One region of the Corynebacterium glyciniphilum AJ 3170 genome, then DNA from elsewhere that is predicted to be linked to it. Evidence: riboswitches for the same ligand, from Rfam matches in the RefSeq annotation. Region 1 holds a riboswitch; each other region holds the start of a gene.
What was found. Region 1 has a riboswitch for thiamine pyrophosphate ahead of thiM (hydroxyethylthiazole kinase). Riboswitches for the same ligand answer to the same signal wherever they lie in the genome.
Positions count from the first base shown of each region.

Region 1 (4,077 bases):
CGGACCGACCTGCGCCTCATCGAGCATGGTGTTGATGCGGTGACGCTGGGCGGAGTCCAGGTCAGCACGGTCGACGAGCTCAGGGTCGGTGGGGGCATCAAAGTACCGGACCGTCACCGCGGGGTGGTGACCGGCCTGGTCCGGGTTGTCCACCTCGGATGTCCGCGTCCCGGAGGCGAAGAGTGCGGAGCCGGTCGCACGGTACCGCCCCGCGTAGATGTCCACGAGACTGTCGGGGAGATCGCCGGCGCGCACATGCCCGGACACCCGCCGACGGCGCCGGGACAGCGTCCGTCCGAAACCGCCCTCCAACGGCTGTGTCAACAGCACCCCCAGAACATCCGGCAGCGGTTCGGCGCTCCACTCCCCCGCCATGTACCCCTCAGCCAGCCCGAGCCACCCGGAGTCGACGACACGGTCGAGGACCAGTCCGTCATCGACCACGAAACGGGGAGTCGCGCCCGGTGTCAACGCCACCCCGTGCTCCTGGGTCAGGTCCTCCAGACGTTGCTGCAGGTTGACCGCACGCCGTCCGAGAAACGACGCCTCGGGCAGACGTGCCACCCCCGGCCAGCGCTCTGGGTCGACGTAGGTCTCCCGACTGTCCCGCGGGTCGCGACGGCGACGGCCGTCGTCGACAGGTGGTGCCACATCTGCCTCCGTCCTCGCTGGTATCATGCGTTTCCGACAAAAACTATCATTCACCCCCGGTTGCACCCGAAACGGAACCGGGTTCGGTGAGAGCTGACCGCATCCTGCCCGCGTGATGAGGAGATCGACGACAGGCACTAGTATGGGCACTCAGGTCCGACGCGACCGGGAGGTCCGTCGGCTGACGACACTACACCGGCGTCCACCGACCCCCTGTAGAACACGCAGCAGTGCTAAAGACACAACGCAGAGAGAACACGTGGTGACCACCGGCGCCAACACAGACGAGCGCCCTCACCAGTCACCGCAGAACGAGGAGTTTCGCTGATATGACAACCGCCACCCCCTTCCGGCCTTCCGGCCGCCACCACGTCGTCATCATCGGCGGAGGCTTCGGCGGGCTGTTCGCCGCCAAGAAGTTCGCCGGCGCCGATGTCGACGTCACCATCATCGACCGCACCAACCACCACCTGTTCCAGCCGTTGCTGTACCAGGTGGCCACCGGTGTGCTGTCCTCCGGCGAGATCGCCCCGACGATCCGCCAGATCCTGCGGAAGCAGAAGAATGCACGGGTCATCAAAGCCGAGGTGCGTGACGTTAACGTCGACGACAAGATCATCACTGCTGATCTGGGAGGTAAGGACGTCGTCCTGCAGTACGACTCCCTCATTGTCGCCGCCGGCGCCAGCCAGTCCTACTTCGGCAACGATCACTTCGCCGAGTTCGCCCCCGGCATGAAGAGCATCGACGATGCCCTCGAACTCCGCGCCCGTATCACCGGCGCTTTCGAGCGCGCCGAGATCACCGACGACCCTGCGGAGAAGGCACGTCAGCTGACCTTCGTCATCGTCGGCGCCGGTCCCACCGGTGTGGAACTCGCCGGCCAGCTCGCCGAGATGGCCCACCGCACCCTGCGGAACGAGTTCCGTACCACCGACACCGAGCAGACCCGGATCCTGCTCGTCGACGGTGGACCCCAGGTGCTGCCTCCCTTCGGCAAGAAGCTCGGCCGCAAGGCGCAGAAGACCCTCGAGAAGCTCGGCGTCGAGGTCGTCACCGACTCACTGGTCACCAACGTCGACCGTGACGGTGTCACCTGGAAGAACATGAAGACCGACGAAGAGACCACCGTCGCCGCCTACTGCAAGATCTGGTCTGCCGGTGTCGCCGCCAGCCCGCTGGGTAAGCACATCGCCGACCAGATCGACGGCGTCGAGGCCGACCGCGCCGGTCGCGTCCCGGTGAACAAGGATCTCTCCGTGGGCGACCACAAGGAGATCTTCATCATCGGCGACATGATGAGTCTCGACAAGCTCCCGGGCCTGGCGCAGGTCGCGATCCAGGGCGGCGAGCACGTCGCTTCCCTCATCCGTGCCGAGGTCGAGGACGGCGTCACCGACCGGCCCGACTTCAAGTACTTCGACAAGGGGACCATGGCCATCGTGTCCCGGTTCAACGCCGTGGTGAAGCTGGACAAGGCCGAAATCTCCGGCCCGATCGGCTGGTTCATGTGGCTCGCGGTGCACCTGATGTTCATGGTCGGCTTCCGTAACCGTTTCGTCGCCGCCTACAGCTGGGGACTCAACACGCTGTCCGCCAACCGGTGGCACCTGGTGGCGACCCGCCAGCAGCTGCATGCTCGTAACGCCCTGCGCAAGCTGCGCACTCTCGAGGACGAGCAGAACATCCGGTCCATCGAGGTCCGGGACAACCTGAAGTTCGGTGACGGCCGGGACACCCGCGCCGTGTCCGACTAGTCACGACGCCGCTTCCCACCGGAGACCCCGGGCACGCCCTCACCAAGGGCGTGCCCGGGGTCAGGCTTTTGTGCGCCGCCAGACACGGTAGGCTGAATGTCACGAGACACGGGGTGCGCGGAGAGACGCGCTGAGAACACACCCGTTGAACCTGCTCTAGTTCGAACTAGCGAAGGGATGGTCCGTGTCAGACACGCTCACCACCATCGTCCATACCGTCCACGACCTGCGTCAGCACGCGCCCCTGGTGCAGTGCATCACCAACCAGGTCGTCCCCCAGATCACCGCCAATGCGCTGCTCGCCGCAGGCGCCTCCCCTGCTATGGTCGACACTCCGGAAGAGGCCGCCGACTTCGCGGCGATCGCCTCCGGACTACTGGTCAACACCGGCAGCCCCACTGCGGCCCAGTACTCTGCCATGCGTGAAGCTGTGCGCGGTGCGACTGCTGCTCGCACCCCCTGGGTCCTGGACCCCGTCGCATGCGGTGGTCCGGCCGCGCGCACCGAGTTCAGCCGCGATATCGTCGCGCACCGTCCCGCCGCCGTGCGTGCCAACGCCTCCGAGGTAATCGCCCTCGCCGACAGCGCGCAGGGGCGCGGCGGGCGTGGGGTGGACTCCACTGACGAGGTCGATGCCGCCCTGCAGGCCGCCCAGTCTCTCACAGAACGCACCGGGAGCGTCGTCGCGGTTTCCGGACCACAAGACCTCGTCGTGTCCGTCGGGAGGGTCAGCTGGCTGGCCTCTGGCGATCCAATGATGCAGCGGGTCATCGGCACCGGCTGTTCCCTCGGCGCACTCACCGCCGCCTACCTCGGTGCAGCCCGCACCGGGTCGGAGAACGTGACCGACCACGACGCCGTCCTCACCGCTCACGCCCACGTCGGGGCGGCGGGCACGCTCGCCGCGAAAGACCTCGTCGGCAACCGGAGGGGCCCCGGCAGTTTCGCTGTCGCCTGGCTTGACGCCCTCGCCACCGTCGCTGAGGACCCCTCGGTGATTGCTGAGCTGGTCTCGGTCACTGAAACAGTCACTGAAACAGACGAGGAGACCGCCGGATGAACCTGACCCGTAGCACAGTGCCCCAGGTCGACTGGGGCCTCTATCTGGTCACGGACCCTGTGCTCGGCGGAGGACGGGACGCGGTGGCGGACATTGTCGCCAAGGCGCTCCACGGAGGAGTGAGCGTCGTCCAGCTCAGGGATAAGACCCTCGACGACGACGCTTTCACGACCCGCGCCGTCGAACTGGCCGACATTCTCGCAGGCACCGGCGTCCCCCTGTTCATCAATGACCGGATCGACATCGCGGGCCGCCTCGGACTGCACCTGCATATCGGTCAGGATGACATCGACTTTCGCACCGCCCGCGCGATGCTCCCCGATGACCTGATGATCGGACTGTCCGTCGACAACCATGCCCAGATCCGGGAGATCGAACGGCTCATGCGCGACGGTGTCCGCCCTCCGGATGTTCTGGGGCTGGGGCCGGTGGAGCTCACGGACACCAAGACCGACACCGGCCGCGCCCTGGGGGTCACGGGGCCCGGCAGCGTCCACGAGCTCGCCGCACACGCCCGTGAGCTCGACATCCCCTCTGTCGCCATCGGGCATGTCAACGCTGCTAATGCAGCAGCACTGGGGCGCACCGCCGTGGCAGGCATCTGCGTGG
Region 1 is NZ_CP006842.1:1,924,124-1,928,200, forward strand. It holds gene CGLY_RS09055 (class I SAM-dependent methyltransferase) at 1-651, opposite strand, end outside; gene CGLY_RS09060 (NAD(P)/FAD-dependent oxidoreductase) at 981-2,408, shown strand; TPP riboswitch at 2,508-2,603, shown strand; gene thiM (hydroxyethylthiazole kinase) at 2,614-3,468, shown strand; gene thiE (thiamine phosphate synthase) at 3,465-4,077, shown strand, end outside.

Region 2 (4,077 bases), 220 kb from region 1:
CCTGTGAGAGGACATCCCGAGGAAATCAGCGGTACAGGAATAGGCGACGCTCCCCACCTGTTGTGTCGACCAGACAGTGATCATCACACCAACTCTCACAGGAGGAAGATCATGACGGACGTTCTTATCATCGGAGGGCACGGCAAGGTGGGTCTTCTCGCCACCCCGAAGCTGGTCGACCACGGTTTCTCGGTGACGTCCCTGATCCGCAACCCGGACCAGGTCACCGAGATCGAGTCTCTGGGCGCAACCGCACTGCTCAAGGATGTCACGCAGGTGACCGCGAGCGATTGGGACGGTATCCTGGCCGGTTTTGACGTCATCGTCTGGACGGCCGGCAACGGAGGCCGCGGCGGCCCGGAGGTGACCTATGCGGTCGACCGAGACGCTGCCCTCGCCGTCATCGACTCTCTCGAGAGGCTCCGAGATTCGGGTACCACTCCCCGCTACCTCAATGTGTCCTACGCCGGGGCACGGGACCACACCGTCCCCGAGACAGACAGCTTCTTCCCGTACGCGGACTCGAAGAAGACCGTGGACGACCGACTGGTCGCAACGGAGGGGCTGGACTACGTGATTCTCGGGCCAGCGACGCTTACTGAGGATCCCGCCGAAGGAGTTGCCCCGGTCACCGCCGATCTCGACAGGTCAGACGCACACACCGCACGTGAACTCGTCGCCGATGTCATCGTCGAGTTCGCTGGCCGGGAGGACCTCCCCGGACAACGCACCGTCGAATTCGTCGACGGCACCGCCCCCGTCAGCGAACTCTGACACGATGGGGACATGCCCCGCGACGCTGAGCTCACCGCTGCACTGAGCCGTTTTGATGCGCTGCCCGCAGTCACGGTCGACGAGCTGGTGGGCCGATGGCGCGGCACCGAGATCCCCACAGGACATCCTCTCGGCGTCGTGGACGTCCGGTACACGTCGCGTCCATACGTTCTTATACTGCACAGGGAAGATTGAATCGTACCCTCCACCTGTGTCCCGACTCAGGGCTGGCCTGACTAGGTCGGCAGTTGCCTTTTCAGCTCTGACGCGGCCTCGCGTGGATTCTGCGCCTCGGTAATCGCCCGGACGACCACCGCACGTCGAGCGCCGGCGGAGAGGACGTCCGGCAGGGTGTGCTGGTTTATTCCGCCGATCGCGAACCACGGTTTCGCACCGGACGCCACACCTCCCCCGTCACCCACCCTTTCGGCGGTCCGGGTCAGAAGCCCCAGCCCCGTCGCTGCGCGGCCGGGCTTCGTCGGTGTCTCCCACACCGGTCCCGTGCAGAAGTAGTCCAGGTCGGGGTCACGGACCGCCGCCTCCGCCTGCTCGGACGAGTGGGTCGACAACCCCAGGACAACGTCCGGTCCCAGCAGCCTACGGGCCTGAGCCACGCTCAGATCGTCCTGGCCGACGTGCAGCACATCGGCCCCCACCAGGGCGGCGATATCCGCCCTGTCGTTCACCGCGAAGAGGGCGCCGTGCTCAGCGGCGACGTCGGCGAGCACCTCTATCGCGGCCACTTCATCACTGGTGTCGAGCGTCTTGTCGCGCAACTGGATGATGTCGACTCCCCCGTCATAGGCGGCATGGAGGAAGTCCCGGAGGTCGCCCTGTTCCCGGCGCGCCGGTGTACAGAGATAGAGCGAGGCGTTCTGCAGGAGTTCTCTGCGTCGTGTCCCTGCCGCGGTACCGGGGGTACCCGTGCACTGATGTAGGTCCATATGGTGTGATGGTAGCCGTTACGCGAACTACGGGAGCCTCCGACGCCGAGGCTGAGAGGACCGGACGCCACCGGTCGACCGTCGACACCTGATGCGGATCATGCCGCCGGAGGAAAGAACGCACATGCGCGAGACACTTGTCGTCGGCGCCGGGATCGCCGGGCTCAGCGCAGCCTGGTATCTACGGCGCGCCGGCCACACCGTCACCGTCGTCGACCCTGATCCGGGCAACGGTGCCAGCCACGCTGCCGCCGGCATGATCGCGGCGGTCAGTGAAGTCGTCCACCAGCATGACGCCATCCGGCCGTTGATGCTCGCCTCTGCGGCGGCATACCCGCAGTTCATCGCCGACCTTGAACAGACCGTCGGACACCCCGTCAGCTACCTGCCGACCGCCACACTGGGCGTGGGCGCCACCCCTGGTGATGTCGCCGCCTTCCGGAACCTGTCCGACGTCCAACGTGCTGCGGGGATGACCGTGGAGCAGCTGACCGTCCGCCAGGCACGTCGGGTGGAGCCGTCCCTGGCGCCCGGCATATCAGGTGCATTTCTTGTCGCCGACGACCACCAGGTCAATCCACGTACATTGCTCGGCGCCCTCGCGGAGGCGGTGTACTCCCCGACCGGGGAAGGTCCGCAGGGGCGGCTCGTCCGGCGGCAGGTGACCGGTGTCCTGCGCGACGGTGATGTGGTCACCGGCGTCCACCTGGCCGACGGCAGGGAGTTGCAGGGTGATGCCACCGTCTTGTGCCCCGGGATGTCTTTCCCGGATATCGACGGCCTTCCCGAGGCCCAGTGCGTCCGGCTGCGCCCGGTACACGGGGATATTCTCCGGGCGCGGGTGAAACCGGGCCGCCCTGGGCTGCTGGAACGTACGGTGCGCGGGCTGGTCGACGGCAGACCCGTCTACCTCGTCCCCCGCGCTGACGGGGAGATCGTCATCGGGGCGACGGAACGTGAGGACGGCTTCGACGGAGTTTCCCTGGAAGGCGTCCACCAGCTACTCCGGGATGCTCAGATCCTTGTGCCGGGTGCGGCAGACCTGGAGCTCACCGAGATTATGGCGCGTGCCCGGCCCGGTACCCCGGACGACCTTCCGTACCTGGGCGGCGTCCCCGGCGTGGATGGTGTCATCGTCTCCACTGGATACTCCCGTCACGGCGTACTGCTCGCGCCCCTCTGCGCCCGACTCGCCGCCGTACTGGCGTCCGGGAAGACTCCGGAGAACCGCGGCCGCCACGATGCCACACTCCTCAGCACCACCTCCCTGGAAAGGACACCATAGACATGCCGGACAACATCACCAGCGTCACCGTGAGGGTCAACGGGAGAAAGCGTTCCGTGAGCTCCACAACCACCGTCGGTGACATCGTCTCCGACGTCACCGGCCAGGATCCGGAGACCGAGGCGTTGGGGCTCGCGGTCGCGCTGGACGCCACGATCGTCCCCCGTAGCCGCTGGTGCTCCGCCCCCGTCCACGACGGTGCCGAGATCGAGATCATCACCGCCATGCAGGGAGGCTAGACATCATGACCACGCAACAGCCGCAGACAACACCACTCACCATCGGCACCTCTCCCCTGACCTCCCGGTTGATCATGGGGACCGGTGGGGCGACGTCCCTGGAAGTCCTGGAACAGGCGCTCGTCGCGTCGGGAACATCGATGACCACGGTGGCGCTGCGCCGGTTCAATCCCACGACGGGAACCTCACTGTTCGGACTCCTCGACCGTCTCGGGATCGATGTCCTCCCGAATACGGCGGGCTGTTACACCGCCCGGGACGCACTCCTCACCGCCCGGCTGGGGCGCGAAGCGCTCGGCACACACCGGGTGAAACTGGAGATCCTCGCCGACGACCGGACGTTACTGCCGGACGTGATCGAACTCGTCGACGCCACTGAGGAACTCACCGCCGACGGGTTCGAGGTATTCGCCTACACGTCCGACGATCCTGCGACAGCCCGGCATCTCGAGGCTGCCGGCGCAGTGGCAGTGATGCCGCTGGGGTCCCCCATCGGAACCGGTCTGGGAATTCTCAACCCCCACAACATCGAGTTGATCTGCGACCGGGCGAATGTCCCGGTGATCCTCGACGCGGGTATCGGCACCGCCTCAGACGCGGCACAGGCCATGGAGCTCGGCTGTGACGGCGTGCTTCTGGCCAGTGCGGTCACCCGTGCCCAGGACCCGGCATCCATGGCCGCGGCAATGCGGCATGCCGTCGAGGCCGGGCGTCTGGCGCGGAGTGCCGGACGTATCCCCCGCCGCCCCTGGACGCAGGGCGCTCTGGCGTCGTCCGCACCGGACGGGTTGATCGGCAGCGGGCCGGGTACGGAGGCGTCATGATGACCGGCCCG
Region 2 is NZ_CP006842.1:2,140,555-2,144,631, forward strand. It holds gene CGLY_RS10035 (NAD(P)H-binding protein) at 112-774, shown strand; gene CGLY_RS10040 (GXWXG domain-containing protein) at 787-969, shown strand; gene thiE (thiamine phosphate synthase) at 1,011-1,718, opposite strand; TPP riboswitch at 1,738-1,850, shown strand; gene thiO (glycine oxidase ThiO) at 1,843-3,003, shown strand; gene thiS (sulfur carrier protein ThiS) at 3,006-3,242, shown strand; gene CGLY_RS10060 (thiazole synthase) at 3,248-4,066, shown strand; gene moeB (molybdopterin-synthase adenylyltransferase MoeB) at 4,066-4,077, shown strand, end outside.
Region 2: another riboswitch for thiamine pyrophosphate. It lies ahead of thiO (glycine oxidase ThiO); the one in region 1 lies ahead of thiM (hydroxyethylthiazole kinase).

Region 3 (4,077 bases), 800 kb from region 1:
CTCGGCGTTGATCCGGGTACGCTCGGCCTCCGCCTCGGCGGGCTTGATGACCTCAGAGACCAGCTCCTGTTCACGCAGCGTGGCCTGCGACTCTGCCAGACGGGCCTGCTCCTCGGCGACCTCACGGTCGGTCTCGGCACGGCGACGGGCCAGGGCGGCCTGTGCAGCGATGACCTGCTCCTGGGCCTCAGCCTCAGCACGTGGGCCCGCGGCATTGGCCTCGGCCTTGGCGGCGGCGATCTCCTTGGTGTTCTCCGCGACCTTGGTGTCCGTCTCCCGCTGGAAGTCGGACTTGCGACGCTCGGACTTCTGCTGCTCCTCAGCGATCTCGGCGTCGCGCTGGGCCTCGGCGACAGCACGCTCACGCTGGACGCGGGCGAGTTCCGGGGCGGACAGCGCCTGGATGTAGCCGTTCGGGTCGCTGATCGAGTTGATCTGGAAGCTGTCTATCTGCCAGCCGAACCGCAGCATGCGTGGCTCGGCGTTGGAGAGCACCTGGCTGGCCAGCGCCGTGCGGTCGGAGATCATCTCCTCGACGGTGAGCTGGCCGATCATCGCGCGGGTCTCGCCGGAGAAGATGTCCTGGGCGGTGGATACGATCTGGCCGGTGTCGACGCCCAGGAACCTGTTCGCCGCCTCGACCACACTGTTCTTGTCCGCGGTCACGGAGAACACCACCGAGGCCTCGACATCGACGTCCACGTTCTGCTTCGACTGGGCACGCACCGCGATGTTCACGGTATTCGCGCCGATATGGAAGCGCTGTACCCGGTGCAGCACCGGGACGGACCAGGCACCGCCACCGATGACGACACGGTAGGGGTTGTCGGGTTTACGCGCGATCATGCCACCCGTGATCAGGAGGGCTTCGGTCGGCTTCGGGACATCGTAGAGCATTCGTTCTTCTTTCTGTCGCAACGGGGAACGGGCAGGAGAACACTTAGTACACCCTGAGCATATCGCAGAGGCTGTGCCTTTCTCAGGGCGGTCGCGGAACGAGCGGGCGCGTCCGGTGAGCCCGCTGCAGTAGTGCTCTGCTCAGGGTGTTTAAGCTCGACGATTGTGTCCACCGTCGCGATTGTCCTGATACTCGCTGTTCTTGCCGGAGCCGTGCTCCAGCGCATCACCGGCATGGGCGTCGGACTGGTGGCTGGACCCGTACTGTCCGTGGCGCTCGGTCCGGCAGCCGGTGTCACCGTCGTCAACGGCCTGTCCACCGTCAACGCGGTGAACAACGCCTGGGCGGTGCGGGCGAAAACCGACTGGCGACGCTTCTGCTTCCTCGCCGGTGGACTGGTGCTGGGATCACTGCCGGCAGTATTCGTCGTGTTGGTGATCGACGGCCCCTGGCTGCTGGTCACCGTCGGCGTGCTGGTCCTCGCGGCGCTCGGGGTCACGCTGTTCCAGCCGGACAAAGCGAGACTGTCGGAACGGTCCGTCGTCCCCATGGTGCTGGCCGGAGCCGCGGGTGGGTTCATGAGCACCGTTGCCGGCATCGCCGCGCCTGCGTTCACCGTGTACGCGCGGTTGACCGGCTGGGACTACCGCGACTTCGTGGCGACTCTGCACCCGGTGATCGTGATCGCCAACCTGCTGTCTTTCGTGCTCAAGATTGTCATCTTCGGTGGCGTCGATGTCGGCGGACTGCCCGTCTGGTTGTGGATCATCGCCGTCGCTGCGATCTTCGTCGGAGCCTGGTTCGGTGACCGGTTGTACGACAGGATTTCCAGTGAAGGCACCCGCAAACTCGCGACACTGCTGGCTTTCGCTGGTGCAGTGACACTGGTCATCAATGGTGTCGTAGCCATGCTCTGAGCAGCGCTGAGTGTTGACCGATTGCAGGTGCTGTGCCGCCGTGGTAGGCATGAGGCGTCCACACGGGTGCCCCACGAGGGGCTGAGACCGGACTGCGATCGTCCGGGACCGTCGAACCTGATCCGGTTGATACCGGCGTAGGAAGTGAGGAGCGTAGCTGTGTCTACTCCGTCTGCCCCGTCCCCCCCTGTCCAGCAGCACCCCGCGCACCGTTGCGGATGGATCGAAGACCACGGTATCCGGGTCCCGGTCACCGAGATCCACCAGGAGAACTCCCCGGACGGCAGCCCCAACCCGCCACTGCAGGTGTACCGGACCGCCGGGCCGGGCAGCGTTCCGGAAGAGGGCCTGGACCCCTGGCGTGATGAATGGATCCGAGCACGCGGCGACACCCGGGTCCAGCGAATCCGTGAACGACAGTTGATCGACGACGGCCGGGCCGCCGTGCGCCGCGGCGCACCGTCCCAGCAATGGCAGGGACGACGTCCCGAACCCCGTTGTGCGGCACCGGGCCGCACGGTGACGCAGATGCACTACGCACGTCGGGGTGTCGTCACCCCGGAAATGCGGTTCGTCGCCCTGCGGGAGAACTGCGACGTGGAACTGGTGCGCAGCGAAGTCGCCGCCGGTCGCGCGATCATCCCGCTCAACATCAACCACCCGGAAGCCGAACCGATGATCATCGGTCGGGCGTTCCTGGTGAAGATCAACGCCAATATCGGCAACTCAGCGGTGACCAGCTCAATCAGCGAGGAAGTGTCGAAGCTGGAATGGGCCGCCACCTGGGGTGCCGACACCGTGATGGACCTCTCCACCGGCAACGACATTCACACCACCCGGGAGTGGATCATCCGGAACTCGCCGATCCCCATCGGCACCGTCCCGATCTACCAGGCACTGGAGAAGGTCGACGGCAACGCAGAGGCACTGACCTGGGACATTTACCGTGACACGGTGGTCGAACAGTGCGAGCAGGGCGTGGACTACATGACCGTGCACGCCGGCGTGCTGCTGCGCTACATCCCGCTGACCGCCGAGCGTGTCACCGGGATGGTGTCACGCGGCGGATCGATTATGGCGGGTTGGTGCCTGGCACACCACGAGGAGAATTTCCTCTACACGCACTTCGATGAGCTCTGCGAGATCTTTGCGGCCTATGACGTCGCCTTCTCCCTCGGCGACGGTCTGCGCCCGGGGTCGATCGCGGATGCGAACGATGCCGCACAGTTCGCCGAACTCGACACCCTCGCCGAACTGACACGCAGGGCCTGGGAGCACGATGTCCAGGTCATGGTGGAAGGTCCCGGGCACATCCCGTTGCACAAGGTTCGCGAGAACGTCGAACGTCAGCAGGAGTTGTGCGACGGGGCGCCGTTCTACACACTCGGGCCGCTGGTCACCGACATTGCGCCGGGGTACGACCACATCACCTCGGCCATCGGGGCGACCGAGATCGCCCGCTACGGCACCGCCATGCTCTGTTACGTGACTCCCAAAGAGCATCTCGGTCTGCCGAACCGGGACGACGTGAAGACCGGTGTCATCACCTACAAGATCGCCGCACACGCCGCCGACGTGGCCAAAGGGCATCCGGGTGCCACCGCACGCGACGATGCCCTGTCCACGGCCCGGTTCGAGTTCCGGTGGCGGGACCAGTTCGCCCTCGGACTGGACCCGGTGACCGCACAGGACTTCCATGACGAGACGTTGCCCGCCGAACCGGCAAAGACGGCGCACTTCTGCTCGATGTGCGGACCGAAATTCTGTTCCATGCGCATCTCACAGGATATCCGTGACACCTACGGCACTGCGGAGGCCCAGGCGGCGATTGCCGGGATGCAGCGCAAGAGCAAAGAATTCCTCGCCACCGGCGCGCAGGTATACCTCCCGCACCCCACGGTGGGCGATCAGAGCTGACTGCGCAGCTGCTGCAGGGCCCGGTGCGTCGCGGAGTCCTCCGCTGCGGTCCAGATCACCAGCTGCTGTTCCGGGTCGTCGGCTTTGACCAGTGTGTCCCAGTCCAGGACAAGCTCGCCGACGTCGGGGTGGACCAGGGTTTTCGTGCCCGTCGTCAGACTCGCCACCGTTCGCGCCGCCCACCAGGAGGCGAACTGCGGGTCGCCCACGGAGAGTTCCCCGACCAGGCTGGCAAGACGGGCATCGTCCGGATACTTTGCGGCCTCCATGCGCAACTGGGCGACAGCGGTACGGGCCACCGTCTCCCAGTCCTGGTACAGAGAGCGCATCCGAGCATCCGTGAAC
Region 3 is NZ_CP006842.1:1,125,068-1,129,144, forward strand. It holds gene CGLY_RS05200 (SPFH domain-containing protein) at 1-897, opposite strand, end outside; gene CGLY_RS05205 (sulfite exporter TauE/SafE family protein) at 1,063-1,815, shown strand; TPP riboswitch at 1,868-1,976, shown strand; gene thiC (phosphomethylpyrimidine synthase ThiC) at 2,038-3,732, shown strand; gene CGLY_RS05215 (helix-turn-helix domain-containing protein) at 3,723-4,077, opposite strand, start outside.
Region 3: another riboswitch for thiamine pyrophosphate. It lies ahead of thiC (phosphomethylpyrimidine synthase ThiC); the one in region 1 lies ahead of thiM (hydroxyethylthiazole kinase).